DNA from 2 places in the Streptococcus thermophilus genome. Region 2 is predicted to be linked to the other one. Evidence: predicted binding sites of a transcription regulator. Region 2 holds the regulator's gene; the other holds the start of a gene.
The links. The regulator CtsR, encoded in region 2, represses protease genes until heat stress. The targets are predictions, from matches to a motif close to TTGGTCAAAAAAGGTCAAANA.
Positions count from the first base shown of each region.

Region 1 (4,437 bases), 610 kb from region 2:
TGATGGTATCTTTGAAACTTACAGTTCTCCCTTGACCATCAGTCAGACGACCATCATCAAGTATCTGAAGGAACATGTGAAGCACATCTGGGTGAGCTTTTTCAACCTCATCAAGGAGAATGAGTGAATAAGGGTTACGGCGGACCTTTTCAGTTAATTGCCCAGCTTCGTCGTAACCAACATAGCCTGGAGGAGCACCGACCAATTTAGCAACAGCGTGTTTTTCCATGTATTCTGACATGTCAAAACGAATCATACTATCAGATGAACCAAAGAGCTCGATGGCTAACTGTTTGGAGAGTTCAGTTTTACCGACTCCTGTAGGGCCTACAAATAGGAAGCTACCAATTGGGCGGTTTGGTGCACCAAGTCCAACACGATTACGGCGGATAGCTTTGGCAATCTTATCAACTGCGGCATCTTGGCCAATAACATGCGCCTTAAGGTCATCGGCGAGGTTGAGAAGTTGAGATTGTTCTTTTTCTTTTAAATCACCGATAGGAATATTGGTTTTTTGCTCGACAATGGCTTCGATATGTTTTTCAGTAATGATAGGCATATCTTGGTCTTTGATGGTTTGCTGTTGCATTTCCTTGTATTTAGCAATTTGGTCACGGAAATAAGCAGCTTTTTCAAAGTCTTCGTCACGAGTAGCCTGAGCTTTAAGATTCTCAGCTTCAATCAAACGTTTATCGAGGTCCTTAGGATCGATAAAATTGAGGGTTAAATTCATCTTAGAGCCAGATTCATCGAGAAGATCGATGGCCTTGTCTGGCAAGAAACGGTCCTGAATGTAGCGGTTGGATAATTCTGCAGCTGCAGTAATGGCTTCATCAGTGTATTTGACATGGTGGTAGTCTTGATATTTAGGCTGGATACCACGCAAAATTGTGATTGTTTCCTCAACTGTTGGCTCATCTACCTTAACAGGTTGCATACGACGTTCGAGTGCCGCATCTTTCTCAATGATACGGTATTCGTTGAGTGTTGTTGCTCCAACAAGTTGAAGCTCTCCACGGGCAAGTGCAGGTTTTAAGATGTTTCCAGCATCCATATTGCCGTCCCCAGTATTACCAGCTCCTACAATTTCATGGATTTCATCAATAAAGAGGATAACATCCTGACGTTGGCGGATTTCCTCCATGAGCTTTTGCATGCGTTCTTCGAACTGGCCGCGGATACCAGTCCCTTGAACTAGGCTTACAACATCAAGACGGATAACTTGCTTGCTTTGGAGTTTTTGTGGCACATCTCCATCAACGATTTTTTGGGCAAGTCCTTCGACTACTGCGGTCTTACCAACACCAGGTTCACCGATAAGAACAGGATTGTTCTTGGTACGGCGGTTCAGAATTTCGATGACGCGAATGATTTCTTCGTCACGACCAATGACAGGATCAATGTCTCCACGACGAGCAATATCTGTGATATTAATTCCAAATTCTTCGAGAAGGCCTTGAGGTTGTTGAGGGGCTTGTTGACGTGGTCCTCCAGGACGGCCTGGACCACCGTTTCCACGGTTACCTCCCTCTTGTGTTGGAGGTGTATTAGGAAGGTCTCCGTTAGAAGAACGGAAGTTGTTTAGGTCACTGAAGAAATCGTCGAAGAAGTTGGAACCTCCTGCTTGATTGAATTGGTTAAGGGGGTTCTCTGGATCAGATTTCATGATTTTATAACAATGTTGACAGAGGTCAACTTGTTGCTGATTACCATTTACGTTGGTATACAAATGGATACTAGCTTCATTAAGGTTACAGTTTTGGCAGAGCATATCAGTACCTCTTTCTATCTGAGTTGGGAAAGACCTTTATTTGAAAATATATTGGTCAAAAAAGGTCAAATCTATGATTCTATTATAGCATGCATTAGTTATATTGCAAGTAAAAAGAATCTATTTTTGGCAATTGAGGAACAAGATTGCTAAAAATGAGTTTTAATACAAAATTACTTGTTGAAAATACATAAATATAATATAATATTTTATATTATTCAGAATGAAAGAGAGATACCTATGACACAAACTAAATCCTTCTTGAAAGAAATCGACTTTACTAAACAGGAACTAGAGGAGTTGATTGATTTATCTATAAAATTTAAACAGTTAAAGAAAAATAGAATTCCGCATAAATATTTAGATAGTTTAAATATTGCATTGATTTTTGAAAAAACATCGACAAGAACCCGTTCAGCCTTCACTGTGGCTGGTCAGGATCTAGGAATGAATGTAACCTATCTTGGTGCTGGAGACATTCAGCTGGGTAAGAAGGAATCGGTTGTTGATACGGCCAAGGTCCTTGGTTCTATGTTTGATGGAATCGAGTACCGTGGTTTTAAACAAGAGGATGTTGAGGACTTGGCTAAGTACTCTGGTGTTCCGGTTTGGAACGGTTTGACAGATACTTGGCATCCAACTCAGATGATTGCGGATTTCATGACCTTGAAGGAGCACTTTGGTAGTCTAGAGGACTTGACCATTGCTTATATTGGAGATGGTCGTAACAATATTGCTAATTCTCTCTTGGTGACATCGGCTATCTTGGGCGTTAATGTTAAGATTATTTCGCCAGAAATACTTCAGCCAGAGGCTGATATTGTAGAGCTAGCTCAGAAACATAATAATGGGGCTGACATAACCATTACAGATGATATCTCAGAGGTTAAAGGAGTGGATATTCTCTATACTGATGTCTGGGTTTCTATGGGCGAAGAGGTAGATTTTAAATCAAGGATAGATTTACTATTGCCTTATCAAATTAACGTAGGCTTACTTGCTAAGGTCGAAAATCCAGATATCATCGTTATGCATTGTCTCCCAGCATTTCATGATCTTAATACTCAAATCGGACAAGAAATTTATGAAAAATATTGTCTGGCTGAGTTAGAAATTACAGATGAAGTATTTCATAAATACAGTGAAATCATCTTCCAAGAAGCTGAGAATCGTATGCATTCAATCAAGGCTATTATGTACAATTCCTTGAAAAATATTTAAAATTCCCCCATTTTTCCCGTAAGTGTGATAAAATAAGTAGGAAATACACAATTTATAGGAGAGATAACATGGAATCACATTTGGTGAGAATCATTAACCGTCTGGAAATGATGGCGGCTGATGGTGGTAATTCGAAACGTAATTTTGAACGTGAAGGAGTAGTTGTTGCTGAAGTATCATTTAGTAACGATCCTGAAAATGGTCCAGTGTACATATTGCGTGACGTTGAAGCTCGCGAGTCATACTCGTTTGATAGCATCGACTTGATTGCAATGGAAATCTACGATTTGCTTTACTAATAATTAATTTGGATCCTCAGATAGGGGTCCAAAAATTCAAAATGCCTGGGACTCAATAGTTTCAGGTGTTTTTTTAGGGCGAGAGTTTCGGTTTATGCTTGTTTTAATTGCAAAAAAAATGGAGTCACTTCAAAAGTTTTCGTAGAGTTTTTGATTGCTATGTCAATCATTATTTTTTTATACCGAAATATCGCATTTATAAGAAAAATACTTTATTATTATACAGTCTTCTGATATAATATTGAAGAATATTAGTAAGGAGTATCTTGATGAATTTTTCATTTCTACCACAGTTTTGGTCTTACTTTAACTATGGTGTCTTAGTAACAATTATGATTTCAGTCTGCGTGGTCTTCTTTGGAACCATCCTTGGTGTCTTGGTATCCTTGGCCAAACGTTCTGGAATCAAACCATTGGAGTGGTTAGTAAGCCTTTATGTTTGGGTTTTCCGTGGAACACCTATGGTTGTACAGATTATGATTGCTTTTAACCTTATCCATATGAATCTTCCAACTGTTCAGTTTGGGATTTTGAATCTTGATTTGTCACGTATCGTTCCAGGTATTATCGTCCTTTCTTTGAACAGTGGTGCTTATATTTCTGAGAGTGTGCGTGCAGGTATTGAGTCTATTCCTAAAGGTCAGATTGAAGCAGCTTACTCACTTGGTATCCGACCATGGAATACCATGCGTTATGTGGTCTTGCCTCAAGCTATTAAAAATATCTTGCCTGCCTTGGGTAACGAGTTTGTCACTATTATCAAGGATAGTTCACTCTTGCAAACTATCGGGGTTATGGAGTTGTGGAATGGTGCACAAACTGTTGCAACGACAACCTACTTGACTTTGACACCACTCTTGTTCGCAGCCTTCTATTATTTGATTGTGACAACGGCTATGACTGCACTTTTGAAACAAATGGAAAAACGACTTGGGAAGGGACGTAAATAATGGCAGAAACAATTATTGAGATTAAAAATCTCCACAAGTATTTTGGTAAAAACAAAGTTCTCAAAGGGATTGATTTAGATATTAAAAAAGGTGAAGTAGTGGTTATCATTGGTCCTTCAGGATCTGGTAAATCAACTTTCCTACGCTCAATGAACTTACTTGAAACGCCTACAAAAGGGGTGATTTCCTTTGAAGG
Region 1 is NZ_CP038020.1:1,059,075-1,063,511, forward strand. It holds gene E3C75_RS05585 (ATP-dependent Clp protease ATP-binding subunit) at 1-1,771, opposite strand, end outside; gene argF (ornithine carbamoyltransferase) at 2,012-2,992, shown strand; gene E3C75_RS05595 (DUF1797 family protein) at 3,061-3,291, shown strand; gene E3C75_RS05600 (amino acid ABC transporter permease) at 3,561-4,241, shown strand; gene E3C75_RS05605 (amino acid ABC transporter ATP-binding protein) at 4,241-4,437, shown strand, end outside.
Region 1: a site for CtsR is predicted at 1,823-1,843, ahead of E3C75_RS05585 (ATP-dependent Clp protease ATP-binding subunit). Genes of this name have one in related genera too.

Region 2 (4,437 bases):
TTCCTAAGAAAGAAGTTGCACTTCTTAACAAACAACGTGCACGTCTTGAAAAATTCTTGGGTGGTATCGAAGATATGCCTCGTATTCCAGATGTAATCTACATCGTTGACCCACACAAAGAACAAATCGCTGTTAAAGAAGCTAAGAAACTTGGTATCCCAGTTGTAGCAATGGTTGATACAAACGCTGATCCAGATGAGATCGATGTAATCATCCCAGCTAATGATGATGCTATCCGTGCCGTTAAATTGATCACTTCAAAAATGGCTGACGCTATCATCGAAGGTAATCAAGGTGAAGACGCTTCTGCAGATTTCCAAGAAGCAGCTGCAGCTGATTCAATCGAAGAAATCGTTGAAGTTGTCGAAGGTGACAACAACTAATCTTTAAGATTGGTTAGGGCGTGTTGCCCACTAAAGATACGACAAACACCTAAGGGGCGGGGCTCAGCCCAGCCCCTTAGTTTTATAAAATAAATTTGGAGAAAAACAAAATGGCAGAAATTACAGCTAAACTTGTTAAAGAATTGCGTGAAAAATCTGGTGCTGGTGTCATGGACGCAAAAAAAGCATTGGTTGAAGTTGATGGCGATATCGAAAAAGCGATTGAATTACTTCGAGAAAAAGGTATGGCTAAAGCAGCTAAGAAAGCTGACCGTATTGCAGCTGAAGGTTTGACAGGTGTTTACGTTAGCGGTAACGTTGCAGCAGTTGTTGAAGTTAACGCTGAAACTGACTTCGTTGCGAAAAACGCTCAATTCGTTGAGTTGGTAAACGAAACAGCTAAAGTGATTGCTGAAGGTAAACCAGCTAACAATGAAGAAGCACTTGCATTGACTATGCCTTCAGGTGAAACTCTTGAAGCTGCATACGTAACTGCTACAGCTACTATCGGTGAAAAAATCTCATTACGTCGTTTTGCAGTTGTTGAGAAAACCGATGCACAACACTTCGGAGCTTACCAACACAACGGTGGACGTATCGGTGTTGTTTCAGTTATCGAAGGTGGAGATGAAGCTATTGCAAAACAAATCTCAATGCACATCGCAGCGATGAAACCAACTGTTCTTTCATACTCTGAATTGGACGAACAATTTGTTAAAGATGAATTGGCACAACTTAACCATGCTATCGATCAAGATAACGAAAGCCGTGCAATGGTTAATAAACCAGCTCTTCCACACCTTAAATATGGATCTAAAGCTCAATTGACTGATGAAGTTATCGCTCAAGCTGAAGAAGATATCAAAGCTGAGTTGGCTGCTGAAGGTAAACCAGAAAAAATCTGGGATAAAATCATCCCAGGTAAAATGGACCGCTTCATTCTTGACAACACTAAAGTTGACCAAGCGTACACTCTTCTTGCCCAAGTTTACATCATGGACGACAGCAAAACAGTTGAAGCTTACCTTGAATCAGTAAATGCTTCAGTAGTAGAATTCGTTCGCTTTGAAGTTGGTGAAGGTATTGAAAAAGCATCTAACGACTTTGAATCAGAAGTTGCAGCCACAATGGCAGCAGCTCTTAACAACTAATTCTAGTTGCTAGATAAAAAGAAAAGAAGTTACGTGAATCAATCGTAACTTCTTTTTTGTTGTAATTAGAAAACATCTGAGCATTTCTCCAGATGTCTAAACATTTCTATTAATGAGCAAGAGTGTCTACTCCAAATAGAAGGGAGAGAGTTCCCATAATGATACCTGCGAGGATAACTCCGAGCATAACAGCTAGAACACTGCGCTTAAAGTCCCAGTCTAGGATAGATGCTGCAAGCGTACCAGTCCAAGCTCCTGTTCCTGGAAGTGGAATTCCTACAAAGAGCAGAAGGGCCCAGAAGATACCCTTGTCTCCAGCAGCTTTTTCAAGCTTTTGACCCCCACTATGGCCTTTTTTTAGACACCAGGTAAAGAAACCACCGATAAGAGGTTTGTCAGCACCCCACTTGAGAACACGGCGGGCGAAGAAGAAAATAATTGGAACTGGAAGCATGTTCCCAATCACACAAAGGACAAGGGCCTGCCACCAAGGAATACCTGAGGCGATAGCAACAGGAACTGCTCCGCGGAGTTCAACAAGGGGAATCATAGAGATTAAGAATGCAATGATGTATTTCATGAGTAACCTTTCATAAGGAAATGGAATAAGAGATAAAATTCAAGGAATGTGAGTTTTATCGTGGTGTTCAGGATATTTCAGTAAAAAAATTGAGAAACCTACTATTTTTAGTCTTATCTATTGTATCTTATATGTTCTCCAATGACAACTTTAAAAAGCTTTTCGAGAGTATAGTTTCCCATGTGCTAACATTTTTGGTATAATAATAGTCAGTTATAGTCAAATTAGACTGGAGGAATTAAGATGGCAAGAAATACATCAGATAGTATAGAAGAATATATTAAAGAATTGCTGGGCCAGTCTGGAACTGCTGAGATTCAACGCTCGAACTTAGCAGATGCTTTTCAAGTAGTACCAAGTCAGATTAACTATGTTATCAAGACTCGTTTTACAGAGAGTCGTGGGTATATTGTTGAGAGCAAACGTGGTGGTGGCGGCTATATTCGCATTGTCAAAGTTAGATTCTCCGACAAACACCATATGATTAATGATTTGCTGCAAAATTTGGCAGATCAGCTCAGCGAACAAGTCTTTACAGACCTCATTCAGTTGCTTTTTGATGAAAAGATTATCACTGAGCGTGAGGGAAATTTGATTTTAGCGACTGCTAGTGATGATGTTTTAGGCGAAGATGCGGCTATCATTCGTTCGCGTATTCTACGCTCGCTATTACTTAGATTGGATAGAGAAGGGAATTAGATGACGATATATTCAAGAAAAATGCAGGCCATTTTCCATCGTGCTCAGCTTGAAGCGGAGCGTTTTGAAAGTCCTTTCTTGGAGACTTGGCATGTGCTTCTGGCTATGGTTGAGGTTCCGGGATCTGTAGCCTACTTAACATTTACTGATTTTGAGGACCGTATTCATTCGGAAGAGATTGAGACAGCTGCTGTATTGGCTATGGAGAAGAGGCCAAAAGACTTGTCGAAATCAGATATTATCGATTTACGTGCACAGTCACCTGCGCTAGAGGCTATGTTGCAAGAGGCGCAAGGAATCGCTAGTGTGACTGGTGCTGTAGAGGTGGGGTCTGAACATGTATTGATGGCCTTCCTTCTTCATAAGGATTTAATGGTTTGTCGCCTCCTTGAAGTGGCTGGTTTTCAATATAAAGATGATAGCGATAAACCTCGCATCATAGATTTACGACGTTCTTTGGAGCGTAATGCTGGTCTTAGCAAGCAAGATTTGAAGGCAATTCACGATCTTCGTAAACCTAAGAAATCAAAAGCATCTGCGAATTTTGCCAATATGATGCAACCTCCTCAATCATCTACTGGTGAACTGGCAGATTATACCAAAGACTTAACTGCATTAGCGGAGTCAGGAAATCTTGATCCCGTTATTGGACGCGATGAAGAAATTTCACGCATGATTCAGGTTTTGAGTCGTAAAACGAAGAATAATCCTGTCTTGGTAGGTGAAGCTGGTGTCGGTAAGACAGCACTTGCTCTTGGTTTAGCGCAACGTATTGCTTCAGGCGAAGTACCATTTGAATTGGCTGATATGCGTATCTTAGAGCTTGACATGATGAGCGTTGTTGCAGGGACACGTTTCCGTGGTGATTTCGAAGAGCGTATGAATCAGATCATTGATGAGATTGAAGCTGATGGGAAAATCATTCTCTTTATTGACGAACTACATACGATTATTGGATCTGGTTCAGGTATTGATAGTACCTTGGATGCGGCTAATATTTTGAAACCGGCCCTTGCGCGCGGGACACTTCACATGGTTGGAGCAACCACGCAAGCTGAATACCAAAAGCATATTGAGAAAGATGCAGCTTTATCCCGTCGTTTTGCTAAAATTACAATTGAAGAACCAAGTGTATCTGAAGCAATCGATATTTTAAACGGTTTGCGTTCGTCTTATGAAGACTATCATCGTGTGACTATTACGGACGCGGCAGTTGAGACGGCAGTCAAGGCAGCGCATCGCTATTTGACGAGTAAGAATTTGCCTGATTCGGCAATTGACCTTTTAGATGAAGCGAGTGCAACTGTTCAAGTTCGTATCAAAAAAGAGGCCAAACGTGAGATAACGCCTTTGGATGAAGCACTTATATCTGGGGATATTAGGGCTGCTGTTAAACAGTATAAGGCTAACCAAAAGGCAAAATTTCCTAAACCTACTTTGGTAGATGCGGATCAGATTATGCAAACTCTTAGTCGTTTATCAGGTATCCCTGTTGAGAAGATGACGCAGACTGACAGCAAGCGTTACCTAAATCTTGAATCAGAACTCCACAAACGTGTTATTGGTCAAGATGAGGCGGTTTCGGCTATCAGCCGTGCTATTCGTCGTAATCAGTCAGGTATTC
Region 2 is NZ_CP038020.1:453,919-458,355, forward strand. It holds gene rpsB (30S ribosomal protein S2) at 1-383, shown strand, start outside; gene tsf (translation elongation factor Ts) at 494-1,534, shown strand; gene E3C75_RS02495 (COG2426 family protein) at 1,644-2,114, opposite strand; gene E3C75_RS02500 (CtsR family transcriptional regulator) at 2,358-2,813, shown strand; gene E3C75_RS02505 (ATP-dependent Clp protease ATP-binding subunit) at 2,814-4,437, shown strand, end outside.